4 regions of the Streptomyces sp. NPDC006012 genome follow, and region 3 is predicted to be linked to each of the others. Evidence: riboswitches for the same ligand, from Rfam matches in the RefSeq annotation. Region 3 holds a riboswitch; each other region holds the start of a gene.

What was found. Region 3 has a riboswitch for cobalamin ahead of ACFYPJ_RS28265 (cobalamin biosynthesis protein). Riboswitches for the same ligand answer to the same signal wherever they lie in the genome.
Region 1: it holds a riboswitch for cobalamin, as region 3 does, so the genes downstream of both, metE (5-methyltetrahydropteroyltriglutamate--homocysteine S-methyltransferase) here and ACFYPJ_RS28265 (cobalamin biosynthesis protein) in region 3, are expected to answer to the same signal.
Region 2: it holds a riboswitch for cobalamin, as region 3 does, so the genes downstream of both, ACFYPJ_RS24800 (CbtB-domain containing protein) here and ACFYPJ_RS28265 (cobalamin biosynthesis protein) in region 3, are expected to answer to the same signal.
Region 4: it holds a riboswitch for cobalamin, as region 3 does, so the genes downstream of both, ACFYPJ_RS03450 (prenyltransferase/squalene oxidase repeat-containing protein) here and ACFYPJ_RS28265 (cobalamin biosynthesis protein) in region 3, are expected to answer to the same signal.

The regions. Positions count from the first base shown of each region.
Region 1 covers NZ_JBIAIE010000006.1:126,276-130,301, forward strand. The annotation lists gene ACFYPJ_RS14040 (helix-turn-helix domain-containing protein) at 1-76, shown strand, start outside; gene metE (5-methyltetrahydropteroyltriglutamate--homocysteine S-methyltransferase) at 118-2,436, opposite strand; cobalamin riboswitch at 2,638-2,843, opposite strand; gene ACFYPJ_RS14050 (DUF1345 domain-containing protein) at 3,023-3,655, shown strand; gene ACFYPJ_RS14055 (histidinol-phosphatase) at 3,957-4,026, shown strand, end outside.
Region 2 covers NZ_JBIAIE010000015.1:162,145-166,170, forward strand. The annotation lists gene ACFYPJ_RS24785 (alpha/beta hydrolase) at 1-378, opposite strand, end outside; gene ACFYPJ_RS24790 (hypothetical protein) at 942-1,091, opposite strand; gene ACFYPJ_RS24795 (hypothetical protein) at 1,223-1,357, shown strand; cobalamin riboswitch at 1,414-1,555, shown strand; gene ACFYPJ_RS24800 (CbtB-domain containing protein) at 1,592-1,813, shown strand; gene ACFYPJ_RS24805 (CbtA family protein) at 1,836-2,588, shown strand; gene ACFYPJ_RS24810 (histidine phosphatase family protein) at 2,826-3,407, opposite strand; gene gap (type I glyceraldehyde-3-phosphate dehydrogenase) at 3,992-4,026, opposite strand, start outside.
Region 3 covers NZ_JBIAIE010000020.1:59,306-63,331, reverse strand. The annotation lists gene ACFYPJ_RS28265 (cobalamin biosynthesis protein) at 1-925, opposite strand, end outside; cobalamin riboswitch at 1,023-1,186, opposite strand; gene ACFYPJ_RS28260 (hypothetical protein) at 1,490-1,711, opposite strand; gene ACFYPJ_RS28255 (anion permease) at 1,735-3,084, opposite strand; gene ACFYPJ_RS28250 (class II aldolase/adducin family protein) at 3,237-3,920, shown strand.
Region 4 covers NZ_JBIAIE010000001.1:804,479-808,504, reverse strand. The annotation lists gene ACFYPJ_RS03460 (aldehyde dehydrogenase) at 1-252, opposite strand, end outside; gene ACFYPJ_RS03455 (MBL fold metallo-hydrolase) at 498-1,559, shown strand; cobalamin riboswitch at 1,671-1,802, shown strand; gene ACFYPJ_RS03450 (prenyltransferase/squalene oxidase repeat-containing protein) at 1,929-3,179, shown strand; gene ACFYPJ_RS03445 (SCO2322 family protein) at 3,176-3,832, shown strand; gene ACFYPJ_RS03440 (energy-coupling factor transporter transmembrane component T) at 3,857-4,026, shown strand, end outside.

The DNA of each region.
Region 1 (4,026 bases), on a different contig from region 3:
CCTGTCCCCGAGCGTCGTCCACGAGTGGGTCTCGACCGGGAAGCCGCCCGGCGAAGCGGCCGGCGGACCGGGGTGAGGCACGCCGCCCCCACCCCGGCCCGGACCGGGCGCCGCAGCTCAGGACGTGGCCGGCCCGCCCCGGACGGTGCGGGCGGCGGCGACCAGGTTCTCCAGCGAGGCGCGGGTCTCCGGCCAGCCGCGGGTCTTCAGACCGCAGTCGGGATTGACCCACAGCCGCTCGGCGGGGATCGCCCGCAGCCCGGTGCGCAGGAGTTCGGCGGTCTCCTCCACGCTCGGTACGCGCGGGGAGTGGATGTCGTACACGCCGGGACCGGCCTCGCGCGGATAGCCGTGGGCGGCCAGTTCACGCGCGACCTGCATGCGCGAGCGGGCCGCCTCCAGGCTGATCACGTCGGCGTCGAGGTCGTCGATGGCCTGCACGATGTCACCGAACTCGGCGTAGCACATGTGGGTGTGGATCTGGGTGGCCGGGCTCACCCCGCCGGTGGTGAGCCGGAACGCCTCGGTCGCCCAGTCCAGATAGGCGGCCCGGTCGGCGGCCCGCAGCGGCAGGGTCTCGCGCAGGGCGGGCTCGTCGACCTGGATCACCGGGGTGCCGGCCGCCTCCAGGTCGCCGACCTCCTCGCGCAGGGCGAGGGCGACCTGCCGGACGGTGTCGGCGAGCGGCTGGTCGTCACGGACGAAGGACCAGGCGAGCATGGTGACCGGGCCGGTGAGCATACCCTTGACGGGGCGGTCGGTGAGGGACTGCGCGTAGCCGGTCCAGCGCACGGTCATGGGTTGCGGGCGGGAGATGTCGCCGGCCAGGATCGGCGGGCGGACGTAACGGGTTCCGTAGGACTGGACCCACCCGTGCCGGGTGGCGAGATATCCGGTGAGCCGTTCGGCGAAGTACTGGACCATGTCGTGGCGTTCGGCCTCGCCGTGCACGAGGACGTCCAGGCCGGTCTTCTCCTGAAAGGCGATCACCTCCCGGATCTCGGCCCTGATCCGCTCCTCGTAGCCTGCGCCGTCGATCCGGCCGGTCCGCAGGTCGGCGCGGGCAGCGCGCAGTTCGGCGGTCTGCGGGAAGGAGCCGATGGTGGTGGTCGGCAGCAACGGAAGGCCGAGGCGGGCGCGCTGGGCGGCCACCCGCACCGCATACGGCTGGTCGCGGCGGGCGTCGGCTCCGGTGACCGCCGCCGTGCGGGCGCGCACGGCCGGGCTGTGGGTGAGGGGCGAGGCCGCCCGGGAGGCCAGGGCGGCACGATTGGCGGCCAGTTCGGCGGTGACAGCCGCCGTACCGTGCGCGAGGCCGCGGGCCAGGGTGACGACCTCCGCGGTCTTCTGGCGGGCGAAGGCCAGCCAGCGCAGGAACTGCGGCTCGATGTCCCGTTCGGCGGCGGCGTCGAGCGGGACGTGCAGCAGGGAACAGGAGGCCGCCACGTCGACCCGGTCGGCCAGACCGAGCAGCGTGCCGAGCGTGGCGAGGGATTTCGCCAGGTCGTTGACCCAGATGTTGCGGCCGTCGACGACGCCGGCGACCAGGCGCCTGCCGGGCAGCCCGCCGACGGCGGCCAGCGCGTCGAGCTGGGCGGCCCCGCCCCCGGTGAAGTCCAGCGCGAGCCCGTCGACCGGCGCGTCGGCCAGCACGGGCAGGGCCTCGCCGAGCCGGTCGAAGTAGGAGGCGACCAGCAGCCTGGGCCGGTCGGCGCGACCGCCGAGGTGCCGGTAGGCGCGTGCGACGGCACCGAGTTCGGCCGGGGTGCGGTCCTGGACGAGGGCGGGCTCGTCGAGCTGCACCCACGTGGCGCCGGCCGCCCGCAGGTCGGCCAGGACCTCCGCGTACACCGGCAGCAGCCGGTCGAGGAGGGTCAGCGGATCGAAGTCCGCGGCGACACCCGGCGCGGGCTTGGCGAGCAGCAGGTAGGTGACGGGTCCGACCAGCACCGGGCGGGCCGCGAGGCCCAGGGTCAGGGCCTCCGTCAGCTCCGCGACCTGTTTGGCCGAGTCCGCCGCGAACACGGTGTCCGGACCCAACTCCGGTACGAGGTAGTGGTAGTTGGTGTCGAACCATTTGGTCATCTCCAGCGGCGCCAGATCCTGGGTGCCGCGGGCCATGGCGAAGTAGCCGTCCAACGCGTCCGCCGCGACGGCGGCCCGGTGGCGGTCCGGGACCGCGCCGACCATGACCGTGGTGTCCAGGACGTGGTCGTAGTACGAGAAGTCGCCGGTGGGCACTTCGTGGATGCCCGCCTCGGCGAGCTGCCGCCAGGTGGCCCGGCGCAGTCCGGCGGCGGTGGCACGCAGCGCGTCGGCGCCGACGCGGCCGGCCCAGTAGCCCTCGACGGCCTTCTTCAGTTCCCGGTGCTGTCCCTGACGCGGGTAGCCGTACACGGTGGCCCGTGCCGCCCCGGTGGTGGGCTCGGTGGTCACGGAGATCTCCTTCGCGAGACGATTCCCTGAGGTCCCGGCGACGGGGCGAGAGCGCGAAGGGGTGCCGGACCGGACGGAACGAGCACGCGTGGCAGCGTGCGGCCCTGCGCCTGGCATCACTCCCCGGACAGTGTCCGGAGGTGTCCCCGACCCGCCCTCGGGGTCACCGGGATGTCCGCGCACGAGCGGTCGCGCGCGGGCAGCGGGCAGGTCTTCGGACTCGCGGGCACATCTCGTCCGTACGAAGCACGTACGAGACTCCTACTGGCCGTCGCTTCCCAGGCCCGGTACCTCGGGCCCAGTGCGTATGACGGCGGTCGTTCCCGCTCACCGCTGCGGGGCAGTCCCGGATTCCCACCGGGTTCCCTCTTGCGACGCATCCCGTCCGGCTGACGGGGCGAACCAGCTGCACCGGCCACCCTACGGGTCGGGCCGCCGCCGCGTACGGTCGCGTCCGGCATTCGGATGGCGGCCCGCCCCGCTGCCCGACGACTGCCGGACGGCGTCCGTCCGCCCCGGGTGCGCCTCCCGGCGCCCGGCCGTGGCTGCCTGCGTGGCGGAGCCCCGGACGCTACTGTTGCGGTCCATGGGTGCACGGTTGCCGCTCTCGGCGGTCTCCCGGCTGTTCGGATCGGCGGCCGTCGGCGCGGTCATCGGCGTGGCCGTCGGACTCCCGACCGACCTGCCCCTCGGGCTGCTCGCCGGCATCTCGGCGGCGGAGACGTGTTTCGTGGTGGCGGGCTGGATCGTGCTGTGGCCCCTGGACGCCGAGGAGACCCACCGCAACATCCGCCGCGAGGACTTCCGTCCGGTCCTGGACGAACTCGTCGTGGTCGTGGCCGCCCTGTGCGGGCTGCTCGGCATCGTGCTGCTGCTGGCGTTCGGCAGGTCGGCCGACGGCCATGTCGCCGCGGCGGCCGCGCTCGGCGGGGTCTTCATGGCGTGGGCGGCCCTGCACATGATGTACGCGACGCGCTACGCCCACCTCTACTGCACGGCGGCCGGCGGCATCGACTTCAACTCGGACGAGCCGCCGGCGTACCGGGACTTCCTGTACTTCAGCTACAACCTCGGCATGACCTATCAGGTCTCCGACACCAGCGTGTCGAGTTCGACGATCCGCGCGGTGGCGCTGCGGCACTGCCTGCTGTCGTACGTCTTCGGCACCAGCATCCTGGCCACCGTGATCAACCTGGTCGTCGGGATCGTCTCGGGCTGACACACCGCTCCCGCGCCGTACCGAACGGTCCGTGGGCGGCCCAGGCGTGACCCCGGTGGCCGAAACGATTCCAGGGGGCCGGGCGGTCGCACGGCGGTGCCGACGCGGCGCGTCCCCGCCGTGCGGGAGCGGTCGGACCCGCGGGCGCGAGGGCGTCGGCGCAGCTCCGGGCGGGCATCGACGCCCGCTGCACATCCGGGCTTCGTTGCCGGACCATTGCCTTGACCCTCCCCGTTTACCAGAGCTTTGCAGACTCCACACGTCCCAAGCGCGTACGTCCCTGTTGTCAGCGGGAGTTGAAATGGGCCACGGCCACAGACACGATCACGGTCATCACCATCACCACCACGGGGGCGACGAGCCCACGTCCC
Region 2 (4,026 bases), on a different contig from region 3:
GCGGTGGTCGGACGCCGCCGCCGTGAGGGCGTACCCGCCGGAGGCACAGATGCCCAGGGCGCCGATGCGGTCGGGGTCGACCTCCGCGCGCGTGGTCAGGAAGGAGACCGCGGCCTTGATGTCCTCGACCCGCTGCGCAGGGTCTTCCAGGCCGCGCGGCTCACCCTCGCTCTCGCCCTGGTGGGCGGCGTCGAACGTCAAGGTGACGAAGCCCTGCTCGGCCAGGCGTCGCGCGTACAGGCCGGCGGTCTGTTCCTTCACGCCGCTGCCGGGGTGGCCGACGACGACCGCCGGACGCGGACCGGCGGTCTCGCCATCCGGGACGTACAGGTGCCCGGCGAGCTCGATACCGGCACTCGGGAAGGTGACGTTGGTCATCACGGTGGTGCTCCAGTCGCACTGAGGGGGAGATCGGGCTCGCAGGGGCGGGCTCCGGCGACCGTCTTGCTCCCGGCCGCACCACCACAGTGCCGTGGGCAGCTGCGGGGTGCCAGGGAAGGAGTTGCCTATGGAGGCTGGTACCAGGCACACCACATCGGCTCCGCCCGCACACCCTCGCCCCGGAGACGTGACCCGACGGGGCACCCGCGCCGTATGGCCGTCGCGGCGAGCGGAGCGGCGGTACGTGTGGGCCCGCGTCCAGCCAGGAACCGGGGGTGAGGCCGACCGTGTGCAGGTCGATGTCGCCGGTGCCGGGGGTACGGCCCGTGGCGAACAGGACCTCGTCCGCCGCCAGACCGGACGGCTGCCGGTGGCGACGGCCACCGCGTGCCGGGCCGTGCGGGTCTGGCGGACACCGTCGTCCCTGGTGACGGTGACCCGGCGGGGGCCGTCGAGGCGGCCCTGGCCGCGGAACAGGACGGCGCCGATGGACTTTGACCCACAGGGCCTGCCCGGAGTCGTCCCAGTCGGTGACGTACCGGTTGCGCCGGGCGAGCACGTCACCCGGTGTCCAGCCGGCCCGTGACGGCCCGCCGGGCACCGTGCACGCGGCGCGCGTCGGCGACCGCGATGACCGGCCGCAGCAGCGCCTTGCTGGGGGTACAGGCCCAGTAGGAGAGCACCGCCGCCGGCTGGACCCGAGGAAGCACGGTGGTGGGGGACCCGCGCGTCGGCCACGCCCGGCTGCGACCGCCGCCGAAAGAACACTCTCCGCGACAGGACATCTCCGGACGGTTAAGTTCTCTGCTGCGTCGACGTCGCCGGCGCGGGAGGGCGCGGCATGCGTACCCCGCGCCGGGTCCCCGGCACCTTAGCCGAGGTCACCGGCGCCGACGTGGAGCGCTTCTTCGCCCCGCCCGGTGATCCTGAATTGGGGCTCGACGGGCCCAAGTGGGGCCCCGAAGCGCCCCGGTGAACCAGGCATCCGCCGTGAGACCGGGATCACCTCGGGCGGGTGCGGTCTTGGCCGGGCACGCGCCGCGCGGTACGGTCTGTGCGATATCGACGACGGTACGACGGAAGCCGGTGGGAATCCGGCACGGTCGCGCCACTGTATGCGAGGGCCCCCGGGCCGTTCGTGAGTCAGACCCGTGGCTGTCGTCCTGTGCACCACCGAGATGGGACGCGAACTCCCAGAGGAGGTCCTGCCATGGCGCAGACCGTCGCCCGGCCGACAGCCACCACTCCGGTCGTACCCGCCAAGGTGCCGCTCAAGGCGATAGCGCCCTGGGCGGTCTTCTTCGGCCTACTGATGCTGGTCCTGCTGTACTTCGTCGGCGCCGAGCAGGGCGCCACCTCCGTGTTCAGCGGCACGGACGTCCACGAATGGGTCCACGACGCCCGCCACCTGCTCGGCTTCCCCTGCCACTGACGCGAGGGGAAACCGCACACCCATGAACTCCGCAACCGTACGGAACCTTCTCGTGCGGGGCATGCTCGCCGGTCTCGCGGCCGGTGTACTCGCCCTGATCGTGGCCTACTTCCTCGGCGAGCCGAGCGTCGACAAGGCGATCGGCTTCGAGGACGCCCACGCCCACGAACACGAAATGGAGGTCGTCTCCCGCTCCCTCCAGTCCACCGCCGGGCTCGCCACCGGCGTCCTCGTCTACGGGATTGCTTTCGGCGGCATCGCGGCGCTCGCCTTCTGCGTCGCCCTCGGCCGCGTCGGGCGCCTCGGCCCCCGGGCGACCGCGCTGCTGCTGGCGAGTTGCGCGCTGCTCGCCGTGTACGTCGTGCCGTTCCTGAAGTATCCCGCCAATCCGCCGTCCGTCGGAGATCCCGGCACCATCGGCAGGCGAACCGCCCTGTACTTCCTGATGATGCTGCTCAGCGTGCTCCTCGCGATCGGTGCCACGATCCTCGGCAAGCGGCTCGCCCCGCGGCTGGGCACGTGGTACGCGACCGTCGCGGCGGTGGCCTCGTTCGCCGTCGTGATCGGCCTGGCGTACGCGTTCCTGCCGGCCGTCAACGAGCTGCCGGCGGATTTCCCGGCCGCCCTGTTGTGGCGGTTCCGGCTGTCCGCCCTGGCCGTCCAGGCCGTGCTGTGGGGCGGGTTCGGCCTGGTCTTCGGGGAAGTCGCCGAGCGGCTGCTGAACCCGAGACGCGCAAGGACCGCGGCCGGAAAGACGGTTCCCGCCGCACACTGAGCCGGCGCGAACCAGCGCACCGGATCATTACCGCGCGAGGCTTCCGTGCTGCAGGGTGAGGCGTTCGACGCCGACCCGGTGGTACGGGAGCCTCGGTGTTCTCCCGGGTTCTACGTGTGTGCGGCGAAGTCACACACACCTGGAGAGTTTTTCACGGGCCTGCTCCGCCCGCCACTCCAGCCGCTTTCCGGCCTCCAGTTGCAGGGTGGCCTCCGGCTGCCTTCCGGACGTCGCTCGCTATCCGGCGTCCGGCCGGGCAAGCGGGTGTCCCAGCCGGACATTCCAGCGTCCGGCCCGTCCGCTCAGCTCGGTCGCCGTCAGCGGGGCGACATCGAGGCGCCAGAAGGCCGTCACGGGCATGTCCAGCGCGTGGACGACGGCTGCCCGTACGATCTCCGGTTCGACCACGGCGAGCGTGCGGCCGTCCGTGCCCGCCACGGCGGTCAGCCAGCCCGCGACCCGCCCGCACAAGTCCCGTACCGATTCACCCCCGTGCGGCGCCGACTCCGGATCGGCGAGCCAGCGGCTTACCGCCTCCGGCTCGGCGGTCCCCACCTCGTCCAGCGTGCGCCCACGCCAGCGCCCCACGTCGAGACCCGCCAACTGGGTTGCCACCGCGGCGTCGAGGCCGAGCGCAGCGGCCGTCTCCCGGCAGCGCACGCTGGGCGGGACGAGGACGCGGGCGGCGGAAGGCAGTGTCCCGGCCGCCGAACGGGCCTGCGCCGCACCGCCGTTGCCGATCGAGCGGCCGTCGTCGAAGCGCGCCTGCCGCAGCGAGGCACCCATGGCGGCGGCGACGAAGAACACCCGAGTGGTCACGCGATCTCTCCTGCTCGTGCCGTCAGAGTGCACCGGGGCGACCGGATACGGCACACATGTGGCCGCGAACATAGCATCCGCACCACCATGTGGTGCCGGGCGGAGGACGGCCGCCGCCGAGCGCCCCGCCCGCTCCAGATGCAGCCCCAGGTCTTGCCTCGCAAGCTGGAAGGGGGAACCACCCGATGTCGAAAGGCGAAGAAGGTGTGTGCCATGCGCAGCCGAACCATACGAGTCCTGGGCGCGGGGGTCACCACGGCGCTGCTGGCCGGCGGAGCTGTCCTCACAGGCGTCGGTACGGCCAGTGCGGCCCGGACGTCTCCGGCGGCCGGCGAAACCGCCCGCGCGCGCTGTGGAACCGTGACCGGGCACTGGGTGACCGTTGAGTACAACGATTACAAACATCGGTTCTGGGTGACCGAGCACCAGGTCTGTTGGAAGAGGTAGCTTCCCCGGCGAGGGTCGGTCTTTCCGGAGCCCGACCCTCAACCGCGGCTGCTGCCCTCCGCCTTGCGGTGCGGACCACAGGTGGTGCAGGAACCACGGCATGCGGCGGGGGAACCGACCGCTGACTGCGTGCCGGTTCAGCGCGTGGCGAGGAGTTCGAGCGTGTCGATCA
Region 3 (4,026 bases):
GCGCGGCGAGACGCGCGGCCGTCGTGACGGCGAGCGCGAGCACGCCGACCCGGCGGGAGAGCCGTACGGCGGCTTCGATGTCCGCGGCGGCGACGGCACGGCCGCCGCAGTTGAGCACGGGCCGGTGCTCGACCCGCCCCCCGTACGACAGCGTCCCGCCCAGCCGCAGGCCCAGCGCCCCCGCGAAAGAGGCTTCCACGGGACCGGCGTTGGGGCTCGGATGCCGGTGGGCGTCGGCCCGCCAGGCCCGCAGCGCACCGAGCGCGTCCGGGCCCGAGACGGCGGCCAGCGCCGCGGTGAGCCGTGCCCCCGGCCAGCCGGTGACGTCGTCGAGCCGCGCCGCGGCCCACCCGAACCGCCGGTGCCGCGGCGACCGGTGCCCGACCATCGCGTCGAGGGTGTTCACCGCACGGAAAGCGACGAACCCGGGCACCCCGCCCAACGCCCCCCACACCAGTGCCCCGACGACCGCGTCGGACGTGTTCTCCGCCACCGACTCCACGACGGCCCGCGCGATCCCCTGGGCGTCGAGGGTCTGCGGATCCCGCCCGCACAGATGGGGCAGCCGGGCCCTCGCCGCGGCGACGTCCCCCGAGTCGAGGGCCCGCCGGACGGCCCGGGCCTCCCGGGCGAGCGAAGTCCCGCCCACCACCGCCCAGGTGACCGCGCCGGTCAGTGCCACGGAAGCGGCGGGGGAGGTGCGCACGGCCCGCCGGGCCAGCGCTCCGAGGCCCGCGGCACCGCCGACGCAGACGGCCGTGTGCAGGGCTCCCCATCCCCGGTGGTCCCGCCACAGCACCCGCTCCGCCGCGCCCGCGGCACGCCCGAACCCGGCGACCGGATGCCCGTGGCGCGGATCGCCCACCAGCAGATCGCCGAGGAGGCCGAGAGCGGCGCCGTACGCGAAGACGCGATCGGCACGCACCGGTTCAGCCGGCCGTCGGATCGGGAATCGACCTGGTGCTGTACCTCAATCCGCAGCCGAGCATGGCGGTATGTCCTCACTCAGGGTGTCCACGCCCTGGTTCGACGAGACCGACGGCGAGAGTTCCTGGCTCCCGGGAAGTCCTTCCCGGTGACAGTGGCGGGACCGCGCCGGATTCGCACCGGCTTCCTCTCCTTGCCGCCGTACATGGCCCAGGAAGTCCACCACGTGCCCCGAAGAACCGTCAACTAGCCGTTGACCTGCAAGGGAAGAGTGTGCCCAGCCTCATACCCACCCCCACCAGGCCCCGCAACCCCACCACCCACATCCCCACACACCGAACCCGCCCCAAAGAGACGCGAGAAGTTGCCTGGCGAACCACCGGGCATCCGCACCCGAACGACGGCGCTCGCTCACGTGGGGGCGCGGGGAACTGCGCGGGGAACCACGACGCTCCGGCGGTCGTGCGAGGACGCTCACTCACGCGGGGGCGCGGGGAACGGCGCGAGGAACTTCCCCGCACCCACAGCGGAGCGACCCCGTTCCGAGGCTCCCGCGGACCGCTCATCCCGCGATCAAGTAGATCCCGTACCCCACAGCCCCGGCGCACGCCGCAAAGCAGGCATACGCCCCACTCAACGCCAACCCCGCGGAACCGCCGCGCGCAACAGCCCGTTCACGGCGCGACAAGCCGGCCACGCCGAGGGTGAACAGTCCCACGAGCGCGACGGTGACCCCGAGACTGACGCCGAAGACGGACCCGAGAGTCGCCCAGTCGATGTTCATGGTGATGGCTTCTTCCTTGGGTCTCAGACGGTGGCGCTCGGCGGCCCGGCCGGATCGGCGGCGACGGGCGCGGTCGAGGCGAGCGTGGTGGCCGGCCCGCCCGTCGCCTGCGGCGAACCGACGGAAGCGACGGAAGCGACGGAACCGATGGAACCGACGGAACTCACGGCTCCGACCGAACTGACCGCTCCGACCGAACCGGCGGAACCAGAGCCGATCGTGGCGGACACCGCACCGACCGGCCCGAACGGAACGGCCGACGCCCCGGTGCTGTTCACCTCATTGACGTTGCTGTGGTCCACGACCTCGCGTCGCGAGACCCGCCAGATCCCCACGGCGGAAGCGACCAGGCAGACCGCCACCCCCGCGGTGCCCCCGTCACCCAGCTCCGTGACGATCTCCGCGAGCGCACCGACGAGCGCGGCGGCCGGCAGCGTCAGCGCCCAGGCGATGCACATCCGGCCCGCCGTCGACCAGCGCACCACTCCGCCCTTGCGGCCCAGCCCCGCGCCCATCACGGAACCGGAGACGACATGCGTGGTGGAGAGCGAGAAGCCGAGGTGCGAGGAGGCCAGGATGGCGGTCGCCGCGCTGGTCTGGGCGGCGAAGCCCTGCCGCGGCCGGAGGTCGGTCAGCCCCTTGCCCATCGTGCGGATGATGCGCCAGCCGCCGAGGTAGGTGCCGAGCGCGATGGCGAGCCCCGCGGAGAGGATGACCCAGGTGGGCGGGTTCGAGCCGGGGGCGATCGCGCCGCCGGCGATCAGCGCCAGGGTGATGATGCCCATCGTCTTCTGGGCGTCGTTGGTGCCGTGGGCCAGGGAGACCAGGCCCGCGGAGGCAATCTGGCCGGCCCGGTACCCCTTCTCGGCCGCCCTGCCCTCGGCGGCGCCGTCGAGCGAGTACGACAGCCGGGTGGCGAGCAGTGCCGCCACCCCGGCGACGAGGGGCGCGGCGAGCGCCGGGACGAGGACCTTGGTGACGAGCACGTCGCCGTGGACGGCACCCGTGCCGGCGGAGGCGACGGCGGCGCCGATCAGACCGCCCGTCAGTGCGTGCGAGGAGCTTGAGGGCAGGCCCACCAGCCAGGTCAGCAGGTTCCAGAGGATCGCGCCCACCAGGGCGGCGAAGATGACCTCGGGGCGGATGCCCGTCTCGTCGACGAGACCCTTGGAGATCGTGTTGGCGACCTCGACGGAGAGGAAGGCGCCCACCAGATTGAGGGTGGCGGACAGGGCCACCGCCACTCGGGGTTTGAGTGCGCCGGTCGAGATGGTCGTGGCCATCGCGTTGGCGGTGTCGTGGAAACCGTTCGTGAAATCGAACGCGAGCGCGGTGATCACCACGATCGCGAGGATCAGCGAGAAGCCTTCCATTTACCCAGGCATTCGTTCGAAGTCGTTGGCTGGTTGAAGGTAGGAAACCTGGATGAACGAAAGATGAACTGAGGTGGTACTCGGAGTGTCACATGCGAGGGAGGTTCCGGCGATCTGTTGAACGGATCCAGATCGCCCGGCAGGATCGCGACATGGCTGGACAGCGCCGGGAGCACGGACCTGGAGACGCGGGCCCCGAGACGGCCCGCGCCTGGGTCGCCCTGGTCGCCGCGGCCCGCCGCACCGTGTCCGACGGACTGGTCGTCGGCACCTCCGGCAACGTCTCGGTACGCGTCGGTGACCTCGTGCTCGTCACTCCGTCGGGTGTGCCGTACGACCGGCTCACCCCGGACGACCTGACCGGCGTGGACCTGGACGGCCGGCAGGTGCTCGGCACCCTGGTGCCCACCAGCGAACTTCCCATGCACCTCGCCGTCTACCGGGCCACCGACGCGCGGGCCGTCGTCCACACCCACGCCCTGTGTGCCACGGCCGTCTCGACGCTCGTCGGCGAACTGCCCGCGATCCACTACATGTCGGCCGCGCTCGGCGGCCCGGTCCGGGTCGCCCCCTACGCCGCCTACGGCACCGAAGAACTGGCCGGGAACATGCTCCGCGCCCTCGACGGCCGCTCGGGCTGCCTCCTGCGCAACCACGGCGCGATCACCTACGGCGCCACCCTCGACCAGGCGTACGACCGCACCGCCCAGCTGGAGTGGATGTGCCGCCTGTGGCTGACCGCGTCCTCGGTACCCGGCCGCACCCCCACCCTGCTGACCCCGGCCCAACTGACCGAGGCGGCGGACCGCCTGGGCGACTACGGCCAGCATTCCTGACCTGCCTGCCCCCGCTGTCCCGGCCGGCACCGCTGACCCGCCTCCGACCGGCATTGCTGACCCGTCCGCCCCCGCTGTCCCGGCCGTCCCCGGGCCCCGCCCGGGT
Region 4 (4,026 bases), on a different contig from region 3:
GGCGGCGATGCCGTCCTTGATACGGGTGACGACCGCGATCCGCTCGTCGAGGCTCATCCGGGGCCAGGGTCCCTGGTCGAACGCGGTCCGGGCGACGGCGACGGCCCGGTCCACATCGGCCGGCGAGGCGTGCGGGACGCGGCCGATGACCTCTTCGGTGTGCGGGGAGATCACCTCGATGACGTCCCCGCCCAGGGGATCGGTCAACTCCCCGCCGATGAACAGCTGTCCGTGTTCCACGAGCTCGGTCATGGCCGACTGCCTCCTGCGGCACGATTTCTGACGCTGTATCAGAAACGGATACCAGTTCTCCGCGCACTAGTCCACGGCAGGACGCCACCCACTCGGCCGAACCACCGCATCGCCCGACCGGCCGCCACACGCCGCATCGCATCGCGCCAACCCGCGCAGCCGCCAGGCTCCGGCTTCCGGAACCGGCGGGCGCCCGGGGCAACCGATGGAACCGGTTCTAGTTATAGTGGGGCGGGGAGGCCATGATGGTGGAGACGTTCGATCACGGCGGCGGTGTGCGGTCCGTGGCGGTGCCCATACCGGACAACCCGCTCGGTCACACACTGGTGTACGTCGTGGACACCGACCGGGGCCCGGTGCTGGTCGACACCGGCTGGGACGACCCGGCGTCGTGGGACACGCTGGTGTCCGGACTGTCGGCCTGCGGCACCTCGGTGGCGGAGATCCACGGGATCGTCATCACCCACCACCACCCCGACCACCACGGGCTCTCCGGCCAGGTCCGCGAGGCGTCCGGCGCGTGGGTGGCGATGCACGCGGCCGACACCGCGGTGGTACGGCGCAACCGGGAGGCACGCCCCGAGCGCTGGCTCGACTACATGAGCGCCAAACTCGCCGCGACCGGTGCCCCGGAGGAACATCTGGCGGTCCTGCGCATACCCGGCGTCCTGCAACGGCGACCGCCCGCTCTCCCGGACCGCGAGATCGTCCCCGGCGACCTCCTGGACCTGCCCGGCCGCCGGCTGCGCGCCGTCTGGACGCCGGGGCACACCCCCGGCCACGTCTGTCTGCACCTGGAGGAGGAGCACCCCGCCGGGCTGCCGGGACACGGCCGCCTGTTCTCCGGCGACCACCTGCTCCCGAAGATCACCCCGCACATCGGCCTGTACGAGGACCCGTCCGCCCAGGCGAACTCCACCGGCCGCAACGGCGCCGAGAACTGGGCGGAGGCCATCGACCCGCTCGGCGACTACCTCGACTCCCTGGAGCGCATCGGCCGGCTGGCCCCCGCCGAGGTACTGCCGGCCCACCAGTACGCGTTCACCGGCGGACCGGCCCGCGTACAGGAGTTGCTCGCGCATCACGAGGAGCGGCTGGCCGGACTGCTGACCCAGCTCGTCGAACCGCTCACGCCCTGGCAACTGGCCGAGCGGATGGAGTGGAACCGGCCCTGGCCGCAGATCCCGCACCCCTCCCGGAACATCGCCGTCGCGGAGGCCGAGGCCCATCTGCGCCGCCTGGTGAAGCAGGGCCGGGCCGAACCGGTACCGGGCACCGACCCGCTGAGGTACGTCAGGACCACCTGACCGGGACCGCACGACGGCGGCCCTCTCCCGGACCGCTTTCCCCGCACCACGTGACCGGCCCGCCCCGCCGCACGGCCGTCTGTCACGGCCACCCCTCGGGGGTCCGGAGGGGGGCCGGTAGAGTGATGGGGTCGTCATCAGACCCGTACGGGGGGAAGCCGGTGCAATTCCGGCGCTGACCCGCAACCGTGAACCGGCCGTCAAGGCCCGGTGAGCCGGACTGCCCCAAACGGAACGTGACCGGCTCAGGTGCGTCGGCAACCGCCCGCGCACGGCACCGTCGAGGTTTACGGGGCCGAGCCGCCCGGGGTGTCCCGTGCTGCCCGGCTTCCTCGCGAACCGACCCGCGAAGAGAGGCACCCGCCGAGCATGAACGTCCGCCGCAGTGCAGCGGTCCTGGCCACCGTCGGCGTGCTCGCCGCCGCGTCACCCGCCCTGGCCGCGAGCCCTTCGCCGTCCCCGTCGACGGCCCTCCCGTCCGGGCTGTACGGCGACGCGGATCCGAAGTTCGACGGCGTCTGGCGCCAGTCGCTGGCGCTGCTCGCCCAGCGCACCGCGTCCGTGACGCCCGCCGCCAAGGCCGTGGACTGGCTGACCGGACAGCAGTGTGCGGACGGGGCGTTCGCCGCGTTCCGCGCCGATCCGGGGCGGGCCTGCGACGCCAAGGTGGTGGTCGACACCAACAGCACCTCCGCCGCCGTTCAGGCCCTGACCGCGACCGGCGGCCACGACAGCGCCGTCGGCAAGGCCGTGACCTGGCTGAAGTCGGTGCAGAACAAGGACGGCGGCTGGGGGTACACGCCGGGCGGCGCGAGCGACGCGAACTCCACGGGCGTCGTCATCGGCGCGCTCGCGGCGGCCGGTGAGCGGCCCGCGGCAGTGGTCAAGAACGGCCGGACGCCGTACGACGCGCTGCTCGCTCTTGCCCTGCCCTGCTCCGGCGACGACGGCGGCGCCTTCGCCTACCAGCCGGACAAGAAGGGCAAGTTGGCGGCCAACGCGGACGCCACCGCGGCGGCCGTGGTCGGCCTGCTGGGCGCGGGCCTCACCGCGAAGGCGGCCACAGCGGGCGACGCGCCGAGCGGGGCGCCCGGCACGGACTGCGCCGGCACCCACAAGCCCACCCCCGAACGGGCCGCGGCCGACGGCGCCGCCTACCTCGCCCGGGCGGTCGCCAAGGACGGCCACCTCACCTCCGCGCTCGCGGGCGCCCCCGAACAGCCCGACTACGGCAACACCGCCGACGCGGTGGTCGCGCTCGCCGCGCAGGGCGGTGCGGACCGGGCCGCGAAGCCGCTGGCGTGGCTGGAGAAGGACGCGGCGGCCTGGGCGAAGCAGAACGGACCGGCCGCCTACGCGCAGTTGATCTTCGCGGCACACGCGACCGGCACGGACCCGCGCGACTTCGGCGGTACGGACCTGGTGCGGGCGCTGGGCGCGACCGGCCCGGCGCCGCAGGCGGCCCGGCAGGCCGGACCGGGCGACGCCTCGGACGCGTCGGACCAAAAGGACGACAACGGCGGCTCGGGCACCGGCCTCTGGTGGATCATCGGCACCGGTCTGGTCGCGGGCGTCGGCATCGGCTTCCTGCTCAGCGGCCGCAGGAAGCGGCAGCTGTGACCGGGCCGCGCCGCGGTGTGCTCCTGCTGCTGGCCGCGCTCCTGCTCTGGGGCGGCACGGGCCAGGCGCAGGCCGCCGGCTACCGCTACTGGTCCTTCTGGGACCGTACGGGCGACCGGTGGACGTACGCCACCGAGGGTCCGTCGCTGGCCCGCCCCGCCGACGGTGCCGTCCAGGGCTTCCGGTTCGCGGTGAGTGAGGACTCCGCCGACGCGACGTACCCGCGCGGCACGACCCGCTTCGCCGAGATCTGCGCGCACACGCCCGCGCGGGACGGCCGCAAGCGGGTGGCGCTGGTCATCGACTTCGGTACGGCGGCGGACGCGCCCGCCGCCGAGGCACCGCCGACGGCGCGGACCGCCTGCGCGGTGCTCGCCCCCGACGCGACGACGGCCGAGGCCCTGGCGGCCGTCGCGGGACCGCTGCGCTACGACTCCAACGCCCTCCTGTGCGCCATCGCCGGATACCCGAAAAAGGGCTGCGGCGAGCAGGTGGCGGCCAGGGACGGCAAGCCGACGGCCGCCGCGAAGCGGCCGGCGGCGGGCGAGGACGACGGCAACGGGCCGTCGCTCGGCCTGTGGGCGGGCGGGGCGGCGGTCGTCCTGCTGGGCACGGCGGCCGTCTGGCAGGCCCGACGGCGCCGGGATGCGTAGGCACGGGAATGCGTAGGCACGGGAATGCGTGAGGGCCGCGCCCGCCGGGCGTCGCCCCCCGTCCCGCACGGACCCACGCCCGGCGCGGGCGACGGCAGCGGCGCCCGCGGCGCCGACCACGCCCACGACGCGAGCACCCCGCACGGCGGCAGCACGCGCGGCGACGGCCGCACGCGCGCCTCGGCCGCCTCGGA